DNA from 4 places in the Sinorhizobium terangae genome. Region 3 is predicted to be linked to each of the others. Evidence: predicted binding sites of a transcription regulator. Region 3 holds the regulator's gene; each other region holds the start of a gene.
What was found. The regulator LexA, encoded in region 3, represses DNA repair genes until DNA is damaged. The targets are predictions, from matches to a motif close to TGTTCNNNNTGTGTTCNG.

Region 1: QA637_RS00275 (DNA recombination protein RmuC) is a predicted target of LexA. The motif match lies at 1,592-1,609, and genes of this name have one in related genera.
Region 2: ruvC (crossover junction endodeoxyribonuclease RuvC) is a predicted target of LexA. The motif match lies at 1,494-1,511, and genes of this name have one in related genera.
Region 4: QA637_RS04590 (DUF5680 domain-containing protein) is a predicted target of LexA. The motif match lies at 1,026-1,043, and genes of this name have one in related genera.

What each region holds. Positions count from the first base shown of each region.
Region 1 is NZ_CP121659.1:55,103-61,096, reverse strand. It holds gene fmt (methionyl-tRNA formyltransferase) at 1-900, opposite strand, end outside; gene def (peptide deformylase) at 967-1,491, opposite strand; gene QA637_RS00275 (DNA recombination protein RmuC) at 1,642-2,835, shown strand; gene QA637_RS00270 (ribokinase) at 2,888-3,787, shown strand; gene QA637_RS00265 (methyl-accepting chemotaxis protein) at 4,131-5,994, shown strand, end outside.
Region 2 is NZ_CP121659.1:2,913,929-2,919,922, forward strand. It holds gene ruvA (Holliday junction branch migration protein RuvA) at 63-680, opposite strand; gene ruvC (crossover junction endodeoxyribonuclease RuvC) at 940-1,452, opposite strand; gene QA637_RS13935 (LLM class flavin-dependent oxidoreductase) at 1,622-2,623, shown strand; gene QA637_RS13940 (YebC/PmpR family DNA-binding transcriptional regulator) at 2,716-3,462, opposite strand; gene QA637_RS13945 (MBL fold metallo-hydrolase) at 3,600-4,433, opposite strand; gene QA637_RS13950 (efflux RND transporter permease subunit) at 4,718-5,994, opposite strand, start outside.
Region 3 is NZ_CP121659.1:1,358,361-1,364,354, forward strand. It holds gene QA637_RS06510 (SMR family transporter) at 1-236, opposite strand, end outside; tRNA gene QA637_RS06515 (tRNA-Asn) at 415-489, opposite strand; gene QA637_RS06520 (hypothetical protein) at 630-923, shown strand; tRNA gene QA637_RS06525 (tRNA-Cys) at 1,115-1,188, shown strand; gene lexA (transcriptional repressor LexA) at 2,066-2,785, opposite strand; gene QA637_RS06535 (LysR family transcriptional regulator) at 2,951-3,907, opposite strand; gene QA637_RS06540 (NAD(P)-dependent oxidoreductase) at 4,259-5,122, shown strand; gene QA637_RS06545 (mandelate racemase/muconate lactonizing enzyme family protein) at 5,165-5,994, shown strand, end outside.
Region 4 is NZ_CP121659.1:971,427-977,420, forward strand. It holds gene QA637_RS04585 (ABC transporter ATP-binding protein) at 1-246, shown strand, start outside; gene QA637_RS04590 (DUF5680 domain-containing protein) at 361-828, opposite strand; gene dnaE (DNA polymerase III subunit alpha) at 1,322-4,816, shown strand; gene QA637_RS04600 (L,D-transpeptidase family protein) at 4,863-5,994, opposite strand, start outside.

The DNA of each region.
Region 1 (5,994 bases), 1.3 Mb from region 3:
CCGCAGGAACTCGGCGATCGCGAGCGGCTTGCCGCCGGCCTTCTGCAGTCGAGTCGGCCGCACCGCACTCTGGCCGCAGGCAATGGTCAATGTGTCATCGAGAACGGTGCCGGCTTCGCCGGCTCCGTCGACCTTCTCAGAATTCAGCACCTTGATCCGTTCCGGTTTCCCGGCAATCGTCAGCTCGAACCAGGCCCCCGGAAATGGCGAAAGACCGCGAATGTGGTTGTGAACCTCGGAGGCCGGCTTGGTGAAATCGATGTGGGTCTCCCCCTTGCTGATCTTGGCAGCGTAGACCGCGCCCTCTTCCGGCTGCGGCGTCAGCGGCAGATCGCCCGCTTCGAGCTTCGCCATCGCCTCCTTCATCAAGGCCGCCCCGACCTGCATCAGCTTGTTGTGCAGCTCGCCAGCCGTCATCGTCTCTCCGATCGCAACGGCCTTGCTGAGTGCGACCGGACCGGTGTCGAGCCCCTTGTCCATCTTCATCACCATCATGCCGGTCTCGTGGTCGCCGGCCATGATTGCCCGCTGGATCGGCGCCGCCCCACGCCAGCGCGGCAGGAGCGAGGCGTGTCCGTTGTAGCAGCCGTGCCTCGTTCCCTGGAGAATCGCCTCGGGCAGGAGCAGGCCATAGGCGACGACAACGGCGACGTCAGCATTGAACTTGGTGAAGGTCTCGCGATCGCCGGCGTCCTTGAAGTTCGGCGGGGTCAGAACGGGGATTCCGAGAAGTTCGGCGGCTTGGTGGACTGGCGATTTTTGCAGGTCGAGACCGCGCCGCCCGCCGGGACGCGGCGGCTGTGTATAGACGGCAGCGATCTCATGGCCCGCCTCGGCGAGGGCGACCAGCGTCGGTACGGAGAATTCCGGCGTTCCCATGAAAATGATGCGAAGCGGCAAGGCGGCAAACTCCGTCTCTTGAAACCAGGCTGTGTCCGCGACTTCTGGCACCGAAGCGGGCGTTTGTCAGATCGCCTTGGCGCCGCGGGTCTTGGCCGCCTTGGTGAACTTGCGGATCACCATATCCCGCTTGAGCTTGGAGATATGGTCGATGAACAGCACGCCGTTCAGATGATCGATCTCGTGCTGCAGGCAGGTGGCAAGCAGGCCATCCGCCTCGAGCGTCTGCTCCTTGCCGTGGCGGTCGAGATATTCGACGGTGACGCCCGCCGGGCGCTCCACTTCCGCGTAGTAGTCCGGGATCGACAGGCAGCCTTCCTCGTAAACCGAGCGCTCATCCGAGGATCTGACGATTTTCGGGTTGATGAAGACGAGCGGCGTCTTCTCCTCGTCCTCCCTTGACACATCGAGAACCAGGAGGCGCTTCGGCACACCGATCTGGATTGCCGCAAGGCCGATGCCCGGCGCGTCGTACATGGTTTCGAGCATGTCGTCGGCGAGGCGGCGGATATCGTCGTCAATGTTCTCCACCGGCTTGGACACCTGGCGCAGAACCGGATCGGGAAGGATGATTAGCGGCTTGATCGTCATGCTGATCCCATAGCCGATCTTTCCGCTTGCGCGCAAGAACATTGCCTCCAGTCGAGGTCACACACGCAGCACTTGCCATCTACAAAGCCCGAAGCATGTTTGTTCTTGTTTTGATCTGGTCTTCAGGCGCGAATCTGTTAGGCTGCCGCCATGGAGCCCATCGCCTTTTCCTTCGACCAACCTTTGTTCCTGCTTGGAGCCCTGCCCGTCACGGCCGGTCATCTCGTCACGGCCGCCGCACTTCTCATGGCGCTCGCCTGCCTCCTGTTTGCGCGCCGTGCGAGTTCTGCCCGCGCCGGCGAGCGAGACGAGCAGATGGCGACGCTTCTTGCCGCGCAGACGGAATTGCAGGGCCGCATCGCCGCGATGGCGGATGTTTTCGGTACCCGCCAGGCGGAGCTCAACCAGTCGATCAGCCAGCGCATCGACGGCATGACGCACCGGATCGGCGCATCGATCAGCGAGCAGACGAAGGCGACCCACGAGAACCTTCGGCGCCTGCAGGAACGGCTTGCCGTGATCGATAACGCCCAGAACAACATTCAGTCGCTCGCCAAAGACATGGCCGGTCTGCAGAACATTCTGGCAAACAAGCAGACGCGCGGGGCCTTCGGCCAGTCGCGCATGGAAGCAATCGTTGCCGATGGATTGCCGATGGGCGCCTTCGCCTTCCAGGCAACGCTTTCGAACGGCGCGCGCCCGGATTGCACGATCCGCATGCCGAACGGCCAGCCGCCACTTGTCATCGACGCGAAGTTTCCGCTCGAAGGATGGAACGCAATGCGCGATGCCGCTACGGCCGAACGGCGGCAGCAGGCGGCGCAGGCCTTTCGCCGCGACATGGAGGTCCATATCCGCGATATCGCCGGCAAATATCTTTTGCCGGGAGAGACGCAGGAGACCGCCTTCCTGTTTGTTCCTTCCGAGTCGATCTTCGCAGAGATCCACGAGCACTTCGAGGCGATCGTGCAGAAGGCGCATCGCCAGCGCATCGTCATCGTCTCGCCGTCTCTGCTGCTTTTGTCGATCCAGGTGATCCAGGCGATCCTGAAGGATGCCCGCATGCGCGAGCAGGCGCACCTGATCCAGGGCGAAGTCGCCCGCCTGATGGACGACCTCTCACGGCTCGACGAGCGTGTGCGCAAGCTCCAGGGCCATTTCGCCATGACTCAGAAGGACGTCGAGGACATTCTCATCTCGTCGAACAAGCTGACGAGGCGCGGCGCCAAGATCGAGGCGCTGGAACTCGCGGCCGAATCCGCGCCCGGAGAGGGCGAGCAGGGCGGACGGCCGCTCGACAACCGGATGGGGCAACTCAAGCTGCGGGTGGTTGACGAGGACTGACGCGGTCGGGCACTCTTCGCGAAAATCAATAATCGGACGAGGGCATCTCCACATGATCACTGTCCTTGGGTCCATCAACATGGACCTGATCGCCACGACCGCACGCCTGCCTAAGCCCGGCGAAACCGTTGCCGGGACCGGCTTCTCGACCGCCGCCGGTGGCAAGGGTGCAAACCAGGCGCTGGCCGCCCGCCGCGCCGGTGCGTCGGTGCGCATGGCCGGCGCCGTCGGCTGGGACAGTTTCGCCGAAGGCGCGCTGGCGCTCTTGAAAGCGGCCGGCGCCGACCTCAGCCTCATCAAGACGGTCGATGCTCCGACCGGTACGGCGCATATCATCGTCGGCGGCGATGGCGAAAACGTCATCGTTGTCGTCGCGAGCGCCAATGCGACGGTGAACGAGAGCGACGCAACGGCGGCGCTCGATCAGATGTCGACCGGCGATACGCTGATGCTGCAGCTCGAAATTCCCGCCGCCTCGGTCGAGACGGCGCTTTTGGAAGCCAAACGCCGCGGTATCCGCACGATCGTCAACATCGCTCCGCTGACGCTCGACGCGGCCCGTCTCGGCCGGATGGCTGATATCGTGATCGCCAACGAAACCGAATTCGAACTGCTGGCCGGCAAGACGGGCATCGACAGCGCCGAGCGCGAGGCGGCGATGAAACGGCTCCATGACGAGACCGGGCGGACCGTGATCGTGACGCTTGGGGCCGAGGGCGTGATCGCCATCCATGACGGTGCCGTTCATTGTGCCAAGGGTCTGACCATCGAACCCGTCGACACGGTCGGCGCCGGCGACACCTTCTGCGGCTACCTCGCCGCGGGCCTCGACGCCGGCCTCGCCTTCCCCGACGCCCTGCGGCAAGCGGCGGTTGCCGGATCGCTTGCATGCCTCAAGCCCGGTGCACAACCGGCCATACCGCAGGCGTCCGAGGTCGCGGCCTATCTGTGACGGACAACGCCGCGATTTGCCTCCTGTCCGCTTTTTCGCAAACCCGACAGTTTATGTCGCGCCGGTCAAACCCGGCGCACAAAACTTGCGTGTCGCGACCATGATTTGGCCGCGGCGTTGGCTGGATCTTAAGATTTGATCCTCTATTCAGACACATGAGAAGGTCGACCGTACCTACAGCGCCGCGCGTCTGTTGAGACGCGCAAAGGACGCTGTAGCGGTTTGGCTGCCTCCTCCGTGCCGGTTGGCATCTGGCGCTCCATGATGGAGTTTCACCCCACAATTCGGAATGCGTCACGCCGTGGGCGGCAAGCCCGCGGACCTCTCAGTATGTGAGGATTTCATGTTCAAGTTCCAAGCCAAATCACTGGCGACCAAACTGATCGCTGTGACAGGCGGTACGATCGCACTCGTGCTGCTCGCCTCGAATTTCGTTCTCATCTCCCAGACACAGAACCGCGTCGAGACGCTGGTCCTCGACGACGCGGACAGCGAAGCGCACGCCATCGCATCCGAGATCGCGGGCAGCGTCGGTGAACTCGCGGCCGCCGCGCGCACGATGTCGGGCGTTCTCGGGCGCGGCCACGCCGGGGAGTCCATCGATCGCGCCGGCGCCATCAATCTCCTGAAGGCGAACCTGGAGCAGCACCAGTTCGCCTTCGGAAGCTGGTTCGCCGAGGAACCGAAGGCCTTCGATGGGAAGGACGTTGCCAACAACACGGAGCTTGGCGGTAACGCAGAGGGCGCATTCACGCCCTATTGGTCCAAGGACCGTAACGGCAAGGCACAGCTCTCGACCTTCAAGGCCGATTATGCCGCCGAATGGTATGCCCTCGCGGCCAAGAGCGGCAAGGGTGCAATCACCCAGCCCTACCTCGCCGAAGGGACCGACGTCCCCACCACGATGAGCTCGATCGCCTATCCGGTGATGTCCAACGGCAAGATGATCGGCGTCTCCGGCGTCGACATCTCGCTCGCCTCGCTCGCCGACGACCTTGCAAAGGTCAAGCCTTTCGGCTCGGGTCGGGTCTACCTGCTGTCGCAGAGTGGCAAATGGCTCGTGTCGCCGATCCCGGATCTGTTGATGAAAGATTATGACGGCGAAGGCGCCGATATCGTCAAGAACGCCCTGTCGTCGGCGACGTCCGGCGTGATCAAGAATCTCACCTATGACGGAAACGAGCCCTTCAATCGCGTCGTCTATCCCTTCAAGCTGCCGAACGTAAACGCCAACTGGGTCGTGCTCGTCGACGTGCCGCGTGCGGTAATCAACGCGCCGGTCCGCGACCAGACCTATATGATGATCGTCGGCGGCCTTGTCGTCCTCGGTGCCGTGCTTGCCGGTCTTTACTACGCAGTCCGCGGCTTCGTGCAGAAACCGCTGGCCGGCCTTGTCAGCGACGTCCAGACGCTCAGCAACGGTGACTACACTCAGCCGATCGCCGGCCAGGATCGCTCGGACGAAACCGGTTCCGTTGCCAAGGCGCTGGAAGGCTTCCGCCATCAGCTCGCCGACACCAAACGCCTCGAAGGCGAAGCCCGCCATCAGCGGGAGCAGGCAGAGATGCAGCGCAATCAATCGGAAACAGAGCGCGCCGAAAGCAGCGCCCTACAACGCGACATCGTCGCCCGCCTCGGCAAGGGCCTGTCACATTTGTCGGCCGGTGACCTCGCCTTCCGCATCACCGACGAATTCCCGGGTGAATACGCGCAGCTGAAGCGTGACTTCAACGCGACGATGGAGAGCCTCGAGGAGACCATCCGGACCGTCAATCACTCGGTCGTCAATATCGGCAGCGGCACATCCGAAATCAGCAATGCCGCCAACGACCTGTCGCACCGGACGGAACAGCAGGCCGCGAGCCTTGAAGAAACCGCAGCCGCGCTCGACCAGCTTACTTCGCAGGTGAACGCCAGCGCCGAGAATGCCAAGGTTGCGGCAAAATCGGTCGAGGTGGCGAGCAGCGACGCCGAACAGTCCGGCGAGGTCGTGCAGAAGGCCATCGCAGCCATGCAGGGCATCGAGCAATCCTCGCACGAGGTCAGCCGGATCATCGGCGTCATCGACGAGATCGCCTTCCAGACGAACCTCTTGGCGCTCAACGCGGGCGTCGAGGCTGCCCGCGCCGGTGACGCCGGCAAGGGCTTCGCGGTCGTCGCCCAGGAAGTACGCGAGCTTGCACAGCGCTCGGCAAATGCTGCGAAGG
Region 2 (5,994 bases), 1.6 Mb from region 3:
AGCAAGGTCGGCTCGCGATCCATGTACTCCGATGTCATTGTGGCTGCAGAAAGGCCTGCCATTCACCGGGAGAGTTCCTTCAGGCCCAGGCGGATGAGTTTGGCGCTGTCGGCGTCCTCTCCCCCATTCTTCAATGCAGCCGCGACAGCGTTTGCCGCCTGATCGCGCGAATAGCCGAGATTGGTGAGCGCCGAGACCGCATCGGAAACCGGCGCCGGCGCAACGCCTTCGCCGAGTTCCTGCTTCAGGCCGATCGACGGGGTCATCTCGCCGGCAAAAGCCGGAGCCTTGTTCCTGAGTTCGGTGACGATACGAACGGCCACTTTTGGCCCGACACCCGGTGCTCGGGAAATCGACGTTTTGTCCTGCAAGGCTATGGCGTTGGCCAGCTCGCCGGGCGTCAACGTCGAAAGCACGGCCAATGCGACCTTGGAGCCCACGCCCTGAACGCTCTGAAGCAGCCGGAACCACTCGCGCTCCAGCGCACTCATGAAGCCGAAGAGCTTCAATTGATCTTCACGCACATAGGTCTCGATGAAGAGGACCGCTGCCTCCCCGGCCCGCCCGAGCTTTGCCAGTGTCCGCACCGAACAATGGGCGACGTATCCGACTCCGTGGACGTCCAGAATCACGTGATCTTCGCCAATCTCGTCTATGGTGCCCTTGAGCTTACCGATCATCTGGCTTCCGTCTCTCTGCGTCCCTGAACCTGAAGATTCCCTGGTAGGTCATCATCCATCCTACCCCCTCTGGCCTGCCGGCCATCTCCCCCACAAGGGGGAGACCAGATGCGGCACCATCCGTGCCTCCACCGGAGCTTTCCGCTTGCTGACCTGTTTCGGTCGAAGCGAGGGGTAAGCGGCACGTACTCTCCCCCCCTTGTGGGGAGATGGCCGGCAGGCCAGAGGGGGTGACCCATCGCAACCGTCCCTTCCACGACTACCCCGCAAGCGCCGCAAGGCGACTCGTCACCGCCTGCCGGTTGTGCGCATGGCAGATGGCGATGGCGAGCGCGTCGGCGGCATCGTTGCCCTTGAACTGAACCTTCGGCATCAGCACTTTCAGCATCATGTGGATCTGCTGCTTCTCGCCATGGCCGACGCCGATCACCGCCTTCTTCACCGCATTCGGCGCATATTCCGCTACTCTGAGACCGGCACGCGCCGGAACCAGCATGGCAATCCCTCGTGCCTGGCCGAGCTTCAGCGTCGCTGTCGCGTCCTTGTTGACGAAGGTCTGCTCGACGGCGGCTTCGCGCGGCTGGTAGCTGTGGACGACATCGGCAAGCCCGTCGTGCAATTGGCAGAGACGTGACGCAAGATCCATCTCGCCATCCGAAATCACCGTGCCTGAGGCCACGAAACGCAACGAGTTACCCAGCGTCTCGATAATGCCCCAGCCGGTGCGCCGAAGGCCCGGATCGATGCCGATGATGCGAATCGTATTCTGCATGCCTCACCCTATGTCGGTCAGCCTAACGCTGCCAGCAAAAAGTGAACAAAACAAAAACATTACACAGGAATGCCCGGCGGTGTCGTGAAAAAGGCTTGCGCACTATTGGCTTTAAGAAACTTGAACCTACATTGCGATCGATCAATTTCTCTTAATTGAAGGCCTCGCCATGATTCCCTTCTCCATTCTCGACCTGTCGCCGATTACCGAGGGCGGCAGCGTCGCCCAGTCGCTCGAAAACTCGCGTCGGCTGGCGATCGCCGCCGAGGAGAACGGTTACAAGCGCTTCTGGCTGGCCGAACATCACGGAATGAAGGGAATTGCGAGCGCGGCGACCTCGCTGGTCATCTCCCACGTGGCGGCGGCGACACGATCGATCCGCGTCGGCTCGGGCGGAATCATGCTGCCCAATCATTCGCCCCTCGTCATCGCCGAGCAATTCGGCACGCTCGCCGCGCTCTATCCGGGCCGCATCGACCTTGGCCTCGGTCGTGCGCCCGGCACCGACATGAGGACGGCACAGGCGCTCCGCCGCAACATGGAGGCGAGCGCCAACAATTTTCCGAATGATGTCGTGGAGCTCCAGGCGCTGCTCGGCCCCGTCACCGAAGACCAGAGGATCATCGCCGTCCCCGGCGCCGATACCAATGTGCCGATCTGGCTGCTCGGTTCCAGCCACTTCAGCGCTCACCTTGCCGGCATGCTCGGCCTCCCCTTCGCTTTCGCCTCGCATTTCGCCCCCGACATGCTGCTCACCGCTCTCGAAATCTACCGCGAGCGCTTCACGCCATCGGCCGGTCTCGAAAAACCGCACGTGATGGTCGGCGTGATGGGCGTCGCCGCCGATACCGACGAGGAGGCAAATTACCTCTTCACCTCCATGCAGCAGTCCTTCGTGGCACTCCGCCGCAACGCGCGCGGCCGCTTTCCGCCGCCGGTCAAATCCATGGATGGGCTCTGGAGCGACGACGAAAAGATCTTCGTCGATCACGCCATGACCTACGCGGTCGTCGGTAGTCCCGAGACGATTCGCAGGAAAATTCAGACCTTCCTTGAGCAGACCAGGGCCGACGAGCTGATCATTTCCATGCCGATCTTCGACATGGAGGCGCGGCTGCATTCCTTGAAGCTGTTTGGCGAGGCGCAGGGGGATCTTGCGGCCGCAGAGTGAGCAAAGGTTTCGTCGGCAGCGAAGCCATGCTGAAACAAAAAACCCGCGTTCCACTCGGAGCGCGGGTCGTTTTCGTCAGATCAAAAGAAAACTCAGGCCGAAAGCCTGGCAAGAACCTCATCGGAAACTTCGAAGTTCGAATAGACGTTCTGAACGTCATCGTCGTCTTCGAGGTTATCGATCAGCTTCATCAGCGACTGCGCCTTTTCCTCGTCCACCGGCACGGTGTTCTGCGCCTTCCAGATCGCCTTGACGGTTTCCGCCTCGCCAAGAACCTCTTCGAGGGCCTTCGACACCTCGCCGATATTCTCGAAGCTGCAAATGATCGTGTGACCGTCTTCGTCCGTCGTCACATCGTCGGCGCCCGCTTCGATCGCCGCTTCCATGACCTTGTCTGCATCGCCGGCGGAAAGCTTGTAGGTGATTTCGCCGACGCGATCGAAGGAGAATGAAACCGAGCCGGTCTCGCCAAGTGCGCCGCCGGCTTTGGTGAAGGTCGAGCGGACATTGGAGGCGGTGCGGTTGCGATTGTCGGTCAGCGCCTCGACGATGACGGCGACGCCGCCCGGGCCGTAGCCCTCGTAACGGACTTCCTCATAGTTCTCCGCATCGCCGCCCGACGCCTTCTTAATCGCCCGCTCGATGTTGTCCTTCGGCATCGACTGCGCCTTGGCGTTCTGGATCGCCAGCCTGAGGCGCGGGTTCATCGCCGGGTCAGGCATGCCCGACTTTGCCGCGACGGTGATTTCGCGCGCGAGCTTGGAAAACATTTTCGAGCGCACCGCATCCTGACGGCCCTTGCGGTGCATGATGTTCTTGAACTGTGAATGGCCAGCCATGGCGCCCTCTGCATGCATGAATTTATTGAGATGGGGCGCCTTATAGTTTCATTGCCGGGCCCCGTCCAGCAGGGCCGCGTGTTTTCAATGCGCGGAAATCCGCCGCCGTCAGAGCGCGGATCGCCGCGGTGGGCAGCTCAACCGCCGAGGAGAACATAGATCAGGGGCTTGCTCGGCAGGGAGCGCAGCGACACCTTCACGCTTGACTCCGTGGCAAAGCTCTTGTCGTAGTCGTCGCCGAACATCGCCAGAAAGTCGTTGATCAACGGCGGCCGGTGCATTGGCAGGATCAGCGCGGCGCGCAGACGGGATACGACGCGGCTCATGCTCTCGGCGCCCATCGTCAGGCCGCCATCGACCGGGACCATCAGCACGTCGAGCCGGCCGATCTGGCGGTAATGGCTGTCGTCGAGTTCGTAATGCAGGTGGCCGAGATGGCCGATGCAGAGGCCGGCAACCTCGAAGATAAAGATCGAATTGCCGTTGTGCTCCATGCCTCCGTAGCCGGAACGTATGTCCGTCGTGACATTGCGGATATAGGCGTCGCCAACGACGAGATCATGGTCGGCCGGCTTGCCATTATCGCCCCAGCCATGCAGGACGTGCTGGATGGCGGGGTCCGGCGTCAAAGTATAGTGGCTGGAATGGGCCTTGTTCATCGTGACCACAGTCGGCGGTGCAGGGGGCCGGAACCAGCCGTTGTAGTCGGTGGCGATCGAAATTCCGCCTGGCGTTTCGATCAGGAACGTCGAGTGGCCGAGGTAGGTTATATTGACTTCGCTGTCGGCCGCACTCGCCGGCATTGTCCCCGGAACCGTGAAGCTGGCGAATGTCGCCTTTGGCGTGGCTTCGGCTATCGCCTGGCATTGGCTCACCGGCGGTGAAGGCTGCTGCGCATGCGCATGTTCGGGCCAGAACGTATGGATCAGCCAGATGGCAGCCAGAGTGTAGGCAAGGTATCGGAGCAGCATCCTTCACCTCTCACACGCGTTTTAGGGCGGGATGAGGAAAAGTGTACGCGGTTTTCCGCCCGCATCCCGCTCTAACTCCTTAGAATCGATCACGATGACTTCAGGTCGATAAGATCTAAAGTCATCGTGATCTGGCGCGTGGCAGGATCATTCAAGGCCGCAGGCCCGTCCAGCGCCAAACTGGCGCCGGCGCTCACAATCGCGTCATTGTCCGCATTTGTCGAACGAGGGCACTGAAAGCGTATTCAGGTCCAATACCCTGGCGCAGGATCGGCAAGACGCACTCACTCAGCCGGTGCGCCCGGTGCTTCCTCGACGGCTTTCACCCGTTTCCGGCCAAGCGAGCGCAGCGTCACATAGAAGACAGGCGTCAGGAACAATCCGAGGAGGGTCACGCCCAGCATCCCGGAAAAGACCGCCGTACCGAGCGACTGGCGCATTTCGGCGCCCGGACCCGTTGCGATCACCAGCGGCACGACGCCGAGGATGAAGGCGAAGGCGGTCATCAGGATCGGCCGCAGCCTCAGCCGGCTTGCGTCGATCGCTGCCTCCACCGGCGTTTTGCCTTCCTCCTCACCTTGTCTGGCAAATTCGACGATCAGGATGGCGTTCTTGGCGGCAAGGCCGATCAGCACGACAAGACCGATCTGCGTGAGCACGTTGTTGTCGAACCCCCGGATGGCAACACCGAGAAGGGCAGCCAGAACGGAAAGCGGCACGATCAGGATGATCGCCAACGGCAGCACCCAGCTTTCATATTGCGCCGCGAGCGCGAGAAAGACGAAGATCACCGAGAGCGTAAAGATGAAGACGGCCGTGTTGCCGGTCTGGCGCTCCTGGAAAGCAAGCTCGGTCCACTCGAAGGTTGTACCCTGCGGCAGGACCTGGGCAGCGAGTGCCTCCATCTTGTCAAGCGCGGTGCCGGTCGCGACGCCAGGCGCCGGATTGCCTTGGAGCGGCACGGAAACATACATGTTGTAGCGCTGGACAAGCGAAGGCCCGCTGGTGTCGCGGATTTCGACGAGCGTTCCGAGCGGTACCAGCGCACCCGATGCGGAACGAACCTTCAGGGCGAGGATGTCGTCCCGTTCTACCCGGTATTTCTGGTCGGCCTGGGCGCGAACCTGGTAGACACGACCGAATGCGTTGAAATCGTTGACGTAGGATGTGCCGAGATTGATCGAGAGCGTTTCGAAGATATTCGGGATCGGCACGTTCAGTGCCCGTGCCTTGTCTCGGTCGATCGCCAGGAAGAATTGCGGGCTCGACGCCGAGAAGGTGGTGAAGACCCCGGTCAGCCCCTCCGTCTGGCTGGCCATGCCCATCATCTGGCGGGCAAGCCCGAGGGCGCGGCGCATGTCGGCGCTCTGACGATCCATGACCTGCATCTTGAAGCCACCGGCATTGCCGATGCCGCGCACGGACGGCGGCGGAATAGCGATGATGAAGGCCTCCTGGATGCTCTGCATCGTGCCGAAGATCTGGCCGATGATCTGGGTGGCGCTTTGCCCGTTCTTGAGCCGCTCCTCGAAACTGTCGAACGGCGTGAAGATGACGCCGG
Region 3 (5,994 bases):
ACGAACACCGAGACCAGCGTGATGAGGGCGACACCTGACCCTTCCCAGATGGCATAGGCGACGCCGACAGAGATCGTCTTCACGGCCCTGGCGAGGAATACGTATGAGAGCGCAATCGATGCATACATGATCGCATGTCCGGCATAGGAGCCGGAGGCGGACGCGGCCTTCATCGCGGTGAGGCCAGCGACCTCGGTCGCGATCGCGAGAGCCAGGAAAAGCCATGCAACACGCATGAGGAACCTTCGGGACTAATGCATGTCGCCCAAAAGTGTGCAGCGGTTTTGGGACAACGACATGCATAAAAGCAAATGACCTAAAGCGCGTCACATGAGTCCGATCGAAGGCGACGCGTTTTATACTGACAAACGAAAAGAGCCATTCGCGTACTTGCCGCGAATGGCTCTTTGAAACTGGCTCCCCGGGCCGGATTCGAACCGGCGACCTATCGATTAACAGTCGAGTGCTCTACCGCTGAGCTACCAGGGATCATCTGCGCCGCAGAAGTGAGGCTGCTAATACAAATGCTTTTTCGATTTGCCAAGCGGTTTTTCAAAAAAAATGACAACGTCGGTTGCGAGGCTGTGGAGAAGGCCCCAATTCTGGGGGAGGAGCATGAAAGAGCAATAATGACGAACGCCAGGAAAGAACGACATTTCGGCATCGATCCGCAGACACGTGAGATCGTTCTCGGAAAATGGCGTATAAGCTTGCCCAACTCGCCGGTGCTTAGAATTCTGCTTGGCTCGCTTCTTATCGTGGGCGGCGTGTTGGGCTTCCTGCCGGTGCTCGGTTTCTGGATGATTCCTCTGGGGCTGCTTGTGCTCTCTCACGACATACCGGCGATCCGCCGGCGTCGCCGCAAACTGGCGGTCTGGTGGGCACGCTGGCGCGGCCAGCAAAATTCGTCCGGAAAGTCCTGAACTTGGCACGCGGAACCGATGTCTGGAGGCAGCGGGGCGGCTGACGAATCCGCCGATTGGATGCCGCTGGGGATTGCTGGGGAGAACGGTGAATGCCTTCGTACGTTCTACCTTTTTCGAGTCCTTCCCCCTTGCGCTCCTCATAGATTCGTTCTAAACGCCGGCCATCGCTTGATCGATCGAGCGCGAGAGGCCTCGTGGCGGAGTGGTGACGCAGAGGACTGCAAATCCTTGTACCCCGGTTCAATTCCGGGCGAGGCCTCCAAACAAAATCAATAGCTTAACATATCCGCTTCAAGCAGATTGCGAGAATTGCCTAAGCCTCATCACCAGGGCAAGGATCGAGGCCATATGTCATGACCTCGTCAGTCCGGCACTCTTTCCAACGAAGGTCCCATAGCGGCTCGAAGGGACAGCCGAGCGGGCTCTGGTCACCCCAACGCCTCGATCGCCGGCATGGATGTCGCCTGCGCGCGGTCATAGCTACATGCCGAAGAGCGGACCGCACAACAATCCTAAGACCTTTGGCAACGTCCCGTAGGACTAAGGTCCATGGATCATGGCAGGTGTCGCCCCTAAACTCCCTCGATATCATTTACAACGAGTTTTTGCTTTGAAGCGCGGTTTGTACACTCGCCGGTCTCTGCCGAAGGGCATGGGCCGGCTTTTTCTTCCTGCTGAACGTTTGCCTCGCTCTACTGCATGTTTTCTAAATCGTTGTCGACTCGGACTAAAACATGCAGCAGGCCAACGGCGCGGTGCTGGAGGTATTGCAGGCCAGTGGTTCTTCGACGCCTGAGGCCTCAAAGGGATCTTATCTCAAGAAAATCGATGATCTTGGTCCAATCCAGACGCTTCGCGAGTGTCTGGGCGAGGGGCCTTCCGTGGCGTGCCCGCATTCGGCTGCGACCACGGAAACAACGGTAGGAATCCTGAGAAGCCGGTAGGTCAGGTCTCGCGCTCAAAAAGAACATCCGACCAGCAGCTTCTAAACGCCACCGCCTCCTGCAACCAGGCTCGAATACCGCTTACATCGTCAAACGAATGCGTGTCGCTCAAAAGTGTGCCGTGGTTGGGGCAACGAGATGCACAAAAGCACTGATCTAAGGCGCGTCACATAAGTCCGATTTAACGCGACGCGCTTAGTGATAGCGGCGAATGAGGCCAACGAGCTTGCCCTGGATCTTGACGCGGTCCGGCCCGAATATCCGCGTTTCATAGGCCGGGTTGGCCGCTTCGAGCGCAATGGACGCGCCCTTTCTGCGGAACCGTTTGAGCGTTGCCTCTTCATCGTCGACCAGTGCAACGACGATGTCGCCGGGATTAGCCGTGTTTGCATTCCGAATGATCACAGTGTCGCCGTCGAAGATACCCGCTTCGATCATCGAGTCGCCCTTGATTTCGAGCGCGTAGTGTTCGCCACTGCCCAACATCTCGGCCGGGATGGAAATGTCGTGCGTGTTGTTCTGGATCGCGGAGATCGGAACACCGGCCGCGATTCGTCCCATGACCGGCACCGAAACGGATGCGGTATCGCTCGGTGGCGGCGATTTCGGCGCGGCGGCCGGCGCGGCAGGCGGCTTGCCCAGGCTGCCTTCGATCACGCTTGGCGAGAAGCCACGCCGAGGCTGCGGGCTCGTTGTATAGGCCTCAGGCAGCTTGATGACTTCAAGTGCGCGCGCCCGGTTGGGAAGGCGGCGAATGAACCCACGTTCCTCGAGCGCTGTAATCAACCGGTGGATGCCCGACTTGGAGGCGAGGTCCAGCGCGTCTTTCATCTCATCGAAGGACGGCGGCACCCCGGATTCCTTCATTCGTTCGTGAATGAACAGAAGCAATTCCTGTTGCTTGCGGGTTAGCATGGCGCGTCACTCCAGAATCGCGAAACAAATCAAGAACAGACACTATATGTTCCATATGTGTTCCGCAAGTGCCTAAAATTCCGTGAATTTTCCCAGTCGTCGCGTATTCCCGCTGAAAAGCGGTCGGTCGCTCGGCAGACTGCTATCCCGCTAACGATGCAAAAGTTAGAGCCGCGACCCTGGCCGGTCGGTCAGGCTGGTGAGGGCTCCGGAGCTTGCGCGTGTCGCGGTTGTGATCTCCTGGATCAAGGCCTGGCTCGCCACCGGAATTGAAACGTCGGATCGGAAGATCAATCCCACCTTTTGCGCCGGCACGAGCTCCTGGATGTCAAGCTGGCCGGATATATCGATCTCGACCAACGAACCTGTTTCGAGCTCTATTCGGACGGCGTCCTGGCGCACAAGGCCGATGAACTCGCTCTTCTGGAGAATGTTCTTGACGAACATCGGAGAGCCGCTGCGCAGAACCGATTTATTGAACTCCATGCCTACGATCTTGCGCAGCGCGCCTTCGAGGTCGCGGTTGCCGGTCAATACCACCCAAGGGTACTGGGCCAGGTCCTTGAGTTCGATCTGGTGACCGTCAAGCATAGGGTGACCGGCGCGTACGACGAGGATCATGGAATCGAGATAGAGCTCGCTCTGCTCGACATCGGGCGGAAGATCCTCCGGCTCGAAGAGGGTCGCGATCAGGAAGTCGAGATCGCCGAGCAGCAATGGGCGGATCAGGTCACTGCGAGTGCCATTGGCAATGTTGATGGTCAGACGCCGCTCGTCAGTCACGAGCCTGAGGATCGCAAAAGCGAGCGTGCGGCTGTCAGGGCCAAGCGGAGCGCCGACGTTGATCTCGCCCGATCCAAGCGTGCGGATCGCTTTGATTTCGCTTTCCATCTTGCGCATCTCCGCGGCAATGCGCCGGGCATGATCGAAGACCGCCTCGCCAAAGGAAGTGAGCGTGATGCCGCGCGGGCCGCGGTCGAGCAGCGGCACTCCGAAAGCATATTCAAGCATTTGGATACTTTTCGAAAGTGCCGGCTGGGAAAGATTGAGGCGCTGCGCGGCCTTGTTCAGGCTGCCCAGTTCAGCGACTGCAAGGAACCGATTGACCGAACGCAGATCCATATTTCACCTCCCCGAGAAACTGGATTTGACGATAGTCAGTTCTAACTTCTGGTTTGAACGATATCAAATCATTCTTCTTGATTTTAGAACTTCCGAAACGCAGACTTCGATCATTCCCGGCGGTTACGATCGATTTGCCCAGGGAAGGCCGAAGCGGGAAGTCCTTGAGGACGGGGTTGTACGAAGCCGTGAGGAGACGGTGTCGCACAATCGAAGCGACGGTCGAGGAGGAGCATTTCCGGATAGTCCGGATTTCAATCATCGCATGATCATTGTTGGCCTTCAGGGAGCGCTCATGCGTGTCCCAACGGTTTCGGCTGGCATTTTTCCAAGGCAGGAGGGGAGGATTGCATGTCGGCAAGAGTTGGATTCGTGGGCGTCGGCGCAATGGGATTGGCCATGGCGTCGCATGTGCTGAAGGCGGGCTTCGCCGTAGCTGCCTACGACCTTGATGCGGAATGCCTCGCCAAGGCATCCGCCGCGGGCATCACGGCTGCAAAAGACCTCGCCGATCTCGCGACGATGGCCGACGTTTTCATCGCCGTCGTCGCGACCGATGATCAGTCGCGCGCGGTGACCAGGGAGTTGGCGCCCATCGCCAAGAAGGGCTCGGTCATTGCGATTGCCGCGACCAACAATCCGGGCACGATGCGCGAACTCAGCGATTACTGTGACAGCTATGGTGTGAATTTCATCGACGCGCCGGTCGTCTATGGCCTGGAGGGAGCGCGCGAGGGCACGCTGCTTTCACTCTGCGGTGGACGTGAGGCCGATGTCGAGAAGGCGCGTCCGGTGTTGATGAGCTACAGCCGCGACGTTCTGCACGTCGGCGAGATCGGCTCCGGACAGCTCGCCAAGGCCTGCAACAATCTGCTGCACTGGATCCATTGCGTCGGCAACTACGAAGCGCTGCTCCTTGCCAAGCGCTACGGCGTCGATGCGCAGCGCATGCGCGAAATTCTGCTGAAGAGCCCGGGCTACAACAACACGCTGGAACGCTGGGACGGTACCCGTTTCACCTGGCACGAGAAGGACATGGACGTCGTTCTCGACCTTGCGCAGGCGGGCGGGCTGGTGCTGCCGCTGAGCGGCCAGACCGACCAGCTCATCAAACTGTTGACCCCTGCCGACGTGCGCGACCTGCTCTACGGCCCCGAGGCCCACTATCTCGGCCGCCGCGTCATCGCGATCAACAGCGAGGCCGGAAGCGCCTGAGAATTCTGCTCTGCCGACGTTTTGCGCAACGGGAGCTGAATCATGGAAATTGTCGCATTCGATGTCGAGCCGGTGGTCCTGAAGAAGGACGATCCGGAATGGAAGTTCGCGCTTGGCGCCAAGCCAAACACGGAAGGTGTCATCCTGCGCGTCGCGACGGCAGAGGCCGAGGGGTTCGGCTATGCCTCGGCCACGGCCCATATGGGCTCGATCAAGTCCACGCTCGTCGCGGAGCTCGGTCACTTCCGTGCCTTGGTGCTCGGTAGTCGTGTTGACGAGATCGGCGCCATCATGCAGCTGCTCGACCGCAGGCTGCGTGGGGCTCCGCAGGCGAAGGCCGCCGTCGACTGTGCGCTCCACGATCTTCTGGCAAGGATTCTGAATGTCCCGCTCGCGACGCTCATCGGCGGCAAACGGCGCAGTGAGGTGCCGATCCTGCGCATTCTCGCCATCAAGTCGCCGGACAAGATGGCAGTTCAGGCAAGACTCCTGGTCGACCAGGGATATCGTTACCTGAAGATCAAGGTGCACGGCGATGTCGATGAGGATGTCGCGCGGGTCGCGGCCATCCGTGCCGAGGTTGGTCCGGACGTGCATTTGACGATCGATGCCAACCAGTCCTATTCGCCGAAGGATGCGGTAACTGCGATCCTGAAGATGGCGGATCATGGCATCGAACTCGTCGAGCAGCCAGTGCCAGTCGAGGATCTCGAAGGCCTGTCACTTGTGACGAAGTTGGTCCCGATCGCCGTCGAGGCTGACGAAGCGGCGGGCTCCCTCGCAGAAGTCTATGACCTGGCAAAGCATCGGCGCGTCGATGCGATCAGCCTGAAAATCCCGAAGCTCGGCGGTATCCGCAATACGCTTGCGGC
Region 4 (5,994 bases), 390 kb from region 3:
TCGGGCGGCGAGCAGCAGCGCGTCGCCATCGCCCGTGCTGTGGCCAATGCGCCGCTCGTTCTGCTGGCCGATGAGCCGACCGGCAATCTCGATCCCGAGACCGCCGGCTATGTGTTCGAGGCGATGGAGGCACTGGCACGCCAGTCGGGCCTTGCCGCATTGATTGCGACGCACAATCATGAACTCGCCTCCCTGATGGATCGCCGTGTGACGATCGAGGACGGGAAGGTCGTCGAACTGAAGTAGTGCGCGGGTAGAGCAGGAGGAAGTGTGCGGCTTTCCGCGCGCGTCCCGCTCCGACTCATTGGAGTGACCAGGTTTATGATCGGGTCGCTTCGGCCCAGGATCATCGCGAGCTGGTCAAGGAACGATGAGCCCGCCGCGATAATCGAGCTCATAGGCCTCTTCGCCATCGACAAAGATGACCTCGCGTCCGGAAAAATGATCGGTCGCCCCGCGGCTGCTGTCGACGTAACAACCGTAGGCGTGCTGATATCGCGTGCCGCCGAGGAAATGGCGCCTGTCGCGGTACATGGTCTGTAGTGCAGTTTTGATGACGGCGCCGGCTCGTTCCGCGTCGATTAGGTCCGGACGGATGATTCGACCGAAATAATTCATCGCCCAGCGCGGATTGCCTCCGTGCCAGACGGTTTCCTGGCCGGCAAAATCCGTTCCGCCGAAATAGCTGTCGAGATAGCTCCACGCACCGCGCTGGTGACCGATATCGCGTGAGCCGGGTCTGCAGGCAGGGAGCGCCGCTCCGCCGCCGACATAGGTTCTCGATTTCGCCTCGACGATGAAGTCGGTGAGTTCCTCGATGCTGAACATGAGCGTCCTCCCATTTTCGCCAGCGAGGATGCCGTAACATCGCCAGCTTGTAAAGAACAAAAAGGGAACAAACGGTGCCGGCCTCCGAACTGCCTGCGGTTTGGTTTGGATCTTGGGAGTTGCAATCTGGTGCCCAGCCACACGCGTTAACCATGAACTTTGAATTACGGGATCTTTTATTCAGGCTTGCTTGACTTCGGAACAAAAAAAGAACAAAAGAAAAACAATAGCGGAAAGGAGCCATATTATGACTGATTTCGTTCGTGATCTCGCCGCCTTCGCCTCCATGAGCCTGTTCATCGCCAGCATTTCAGTGATTGCGCTCGGATTCTGATCCTTCTGCGCTGGTGCGGCTTCGCATGGCGTGGCCGCGTCGGACCTGCGCTGCCTCGGATGCAATGTTGAAAAAAGACCGTGGCTCCGGCCGTTGTGCTGGACATCAAGGACCGGAAACGGGATATCCTCTGCTCCGAACGGGAATCGGAGTGCAACGATGGCGAATGACGAAAGCCTTGGGCAGGGCGCCACTGTGAAGGATCCGCAGTTTGTACACTTGCGTGTGCATTCGGCCTTCTCGCTGCTCGAGGGCGCGCTGCCGCTGAAGAAGATCATCGGCAAGGCTGTGGCCGATGAACAGCCAGCCATTGGCATTGCCGACACCAACAATCTGTTTGCTGCGCTCGAATTCTCCCAAAAGGCGGCGGATGACGGCTTGCAGCCGATCATTGGCTGCCAATTGTCGATCGACATGGAGGACGAGGCCGAAGTGGAGCGGCGCGGCCATCATCATCAGCTTGCAAAGCTGCCGTCGCTCGTGCTGATCGCCGCAACGGACGCTGGCTATGTCCGGCTCGTCGACCTCGTCAGCCGCGCCTATCTCGACGGCGAGGGCAGCCAGGCGGCGCGAATAACCCGGTCATGGCTGACCGAAGGCGGGACCGATGGACTGATCGCGCTGACGGGGGCGGCGAGCGGACCGATCGACATGGCATTGAAGGCGGGTTCGCCGGTTCTGGCCGAAAATCGGCTGAAAGCGTTGATCGAGCTCTTCGGCGACCGGCTCTACCTGGAACTGCAGCGGCATGGCAATTATGACCGGCGGCACGAGAGCCGCATGGTCGATCTCGCCTATCGCTTTGATGTGCCCCTGGTGGCGACCAACGAGGCGTTCTTTCCCGCGCCGGCCGACTATGATGCGCACGACGCTTTGATGGCAGTCGCGCACAACGCGATGGTTTCGGATGACAGCCGTTTCCGGCTGACGCCGGACCACTATCTGAAAAGCCGCAAGGAAATGGCGGCGCTCTTCGCCGATCTGCCGGAGGCATTGGAGAACACGATCGAAATCGCCCGGCGCTGCTCTTTCATGCTGAAGACGCGGGGGCCGATCCTGCCGCGCTTCACCGGCGCTTCGGATGACCCGGAGGAAGCCGAGCGTGCGGAGGCTGCGGAGCTTCGTCGGCAGGCGGAGGAGGGGCTGGAGCGTCGCCTGGCGAAGCTCGGCATGGCACCCGGCTACAAGGAAGAGGATTATCGCGAGCGGCTGGCCTTCGAACTCGGCGTCATCGAACGCATGAAGTTCCCGGGCTACTTCCTGATCGTTTCGGATTTCATCAAGTGGGCCAAGCAGCACGACATTCCCGTCGGCCCGGGCCGCGGCTCGGGTGCGGGATCGCTCGTTGCCTATGCGCTGACGATCACCGACGTCGATCCGATGCGGTTCTCGCTGCTGTTCGAGCGCTTCCTCAATCCCGAACGCGTGTCGATGCCCGACTTCGATATCGACTTCTGCCAGGACCGGCGTGAAGAGGTGATCCGCTACGTTCAGGGCAAATACGGCCGCGAGCAGGTGGCGCAGATCATCACCTTCGGATCACTTCAGGCGCGTGCGGCGTTGCGCGATGTTGGCCGCGTGCTCGAAATGCCCTATGGCCAAGTCGACAAGATCTGCAAGCTGGTGCCGAATAACCCCGCCAATCCGACGCCGCTTTCGAAAGCGATCGAGGAGGAGCCGCGGCTTCAGGAGGAGGCGGAAAAGGAGCCGGTCGTGGCGCGCCTCCTCGATATCGCCCAGAAGATCGAGGGCCTCTACCGCCATGCTTCGACGCACGCCGCCGGCATCGTCATCGGTGATCGGCCGCTTTCGAAGCTGGTGCCGATGTACCGGGATCCGCGTTCGGACATGCCGGTCACCCAGTTCAACATGAAATGGGTGGAGCAGGCCGGCCTCGTCAAATTCGACTTCCTCGGCTTGAAAACGCTGACGGTGCTGAAGACCGCGGTCGATTTCGTCGCCAAGCGCGGCATTCATATCGATCTTGCGAGCATTCCGCTTGACGACGTGAAGACCTACGAGATGCTTTCCCGCGGCGAGACGGTCGGCGTGTTCCAGGTGGAAAGCGCCGGCATGCGCAAGGCGCTGATCGGCATGCGGCCGGACTGCATCGAGGACATCATCGCCCTCGTTGCGCTCTACCGTCCGGGCCCGATGGAGAACATTCCGGTCTACAACGCCCGCAAGCACGGCGAGGAAGAGATCGAGTCGATCCATCCGAAGATCGACTACCTGCTGAAGGAGACGCAGGGCGTTATCGTCTATCAGGAGCAGGTGATGCAGATCGCCCAGGTGCTCTCTGGCTACTCGCTCGGCGAGGCCGATCTGTTGCGCCGCGCCATGGGCAAGAAGATCAAGGAGGAGATGGACAAGCAACGCGCCCGCTTCGTCGAAGGCGCCGTCAAGAACGAGGTATCGAAACCGCAGGCCGACCTGATCTTCGACCTGCTTGCGAAGTTCGCCAACTACGGCTTCAACAAGTCGCATGCGGCCGCCTACGCAATCGTCTCCTACCAGACCGCCTATATGAAGGCGCATTATCCGGTTGAGTTCCTCGCCGCGTCGATGACGCTCGATATGTCCAATACGGAAAAGATCAACGATTTCCGTCAGGACGCCATGCGCCTCGGTATCGAAGTGATCGCGCCGTCGGTGCAGACCTCCTTCCGCCATTTCGAGACCGGCGACAACCGCATCTATTATTCGCTAGCCGCGATCAAGGGCGTCGGCGAGTCGGCCGTCGAGCACATCGTGGCTGTCCGCGGCGATCGCCCCTTCGCGAGCCTCGAGGACTTCTGCCTCCGGATCGATCCGAAGCTCCTGAACAGGCGCGTTTTCGAAAGCCTGATCGCCGCAGGCGCATTCGATTGCTTCGGCTACGACCGGGCCGAACTCATTGGCGGTCTTGATCGGGTCCTGGGCTTTGCCCAGCGCGCGCAGGAAAACAAGGTGAGCGGCCAGAGCGATATGTTCGGCGCCGGTGCCGCAACCGGTCCGGAGAGAATCGCGCTGCCGGCCTACACGCCTTGGCTCGCCTCCGAGAAGCTGCACCGGGAGTTCCAGGTGCTCGGCTTCTATCTTTCCGCCCATCCGCTCGATACCTACAACAAGCTGCTGGCGAAGATGCGCGTGCAGACTTTCGCCGATTTCGCTGCAGCCGTGAAGCAGGGGGCGACCGCCGGCCGCCTGGCCGGAACGGTGACGTCCAAGCAGGAGCGCAAGACGCGCACCGGCAACAAGATGGGGATCGTCGCCTTTTCGGACGCATCGGGCCAGTTCGAGGCCGTTCTCTTCTCGGAAATGCTGAACCAGTATCGCGATCTTCTCGAGCCGGGCAAATCGCTGGTCATGACGGTCGCCGCCGAGGAGCGTCCGGAAGGAATCGGCCTTCGCATTCAGACTCTGCGGTCTCTCGAAGAGGAGTCGCTGCAGATGCAGAAGGCGCTGAGGGTGTTTGTTCGGGACGCCGGTCCGCTGCGCTCCATCGCCTCCCATCTCAACACGAAGGGCGATGGTCTCGTCTCATTCGTGGTCATCAAGGAAAACGGCCAGCGGGAGATCGAGGTCGAGCTCAACGAGAAATACCGGATTTCGCCGGAGATCGCCGCGGCGCTTCGCTCGGCCCCCGGTGTCGTCGATGTCGAGCTCGTCTAGGGAAAATAAGTGTAACGGCTTTCCGTACGGATTTGCTCCGGGTCTGTCAGCGCGCGGAAGTGCGCGTGAAGGTGATAAAATCCGTTCCCTCACCGGTCTCCTGTCCGCTCTCCGCATCGGAGATTGACAGCGATGATCCGTTGACGAGGAGGCCTGCGATCCGCGCCCGCACGTCAGCGGCGACGGTGATCCGCTCCAGCGTTGCTTGAAGGGCATCGGATGCCGAAGGATCGGCGTCGAGGGAAATGCCGAGGCGTTTTTTCATCGACACAGGCAAGTGATTTTCCAGGGAAACGCCAAACCACTTGCCGGCGCCGCTTGCCGCATCGTGATCCTGGAACTGCAGGAAATGCGTTCCCAGCGCAGCTTCGGGCTGCTCGATATCAACGTCGGCCGAGAAGAGCGGCTGGAACCGTTGACGCACGAGCAGTATGCCGTTTGACGGCTTTTCGCGGCCGGCCTTGCGGAACACTTTGTCGATCAGTTCCGGGGTTATCTTGCCGTCAGGTGGAAGGCCTTCGGCAGACTGGAAGGCACGCGCGGCATCATACGTGGCGGGACCGGTCCAGCCATCCGGAATGCCGGCATCGAAGCCGAGGCTGCTTAGCAGCACCTGCAGCTCGCGGATGGTGTCGCGGGTGCTGCGCCGCGTGATCAAGATGCGGATCGGTGCCTGCGGTTGGCTGGAAGCGGCCGGCACTGAGGCCGTCTTGATCATGGCCACTTCGAGGGGATCGTTCTCCTTCTGGCTGAGTGCGGGACGCAGCGGAACATCCGAAAGCGGAGCCGGCTTTTCTTCAAGCGCTTGGTTCGGCTGGAAAAGCGTGGCGCTCGAAACCTCGGTCGGAATCACCTGTCGATCAGAAATCAGCACGTGCATTCCGTGCCTGGTCATCTTGAACAGTTTTGCCGCAAATTTGCTGGGCAACCGCACGCAACCGTGCGAGGCCGGATATTTTGGTACGTGGTCCGAGCCGTGGAGGGCAATTCCGGACCAGGTCAGCCGCTGCATGAACGGCATCGGCGCGTTCGAATAGATGTTGGACTTGTGGTGGCGGCGCTTTTCGAGGATCGAGAAGATGCCCGTCGGCGTCGAATGGCCGCCTTTCCCGGTCGATACCTTCGAGGTGGCTATGACGGCATTGCCGTCATAGACGACGATCGATTGCTGCTTCGTC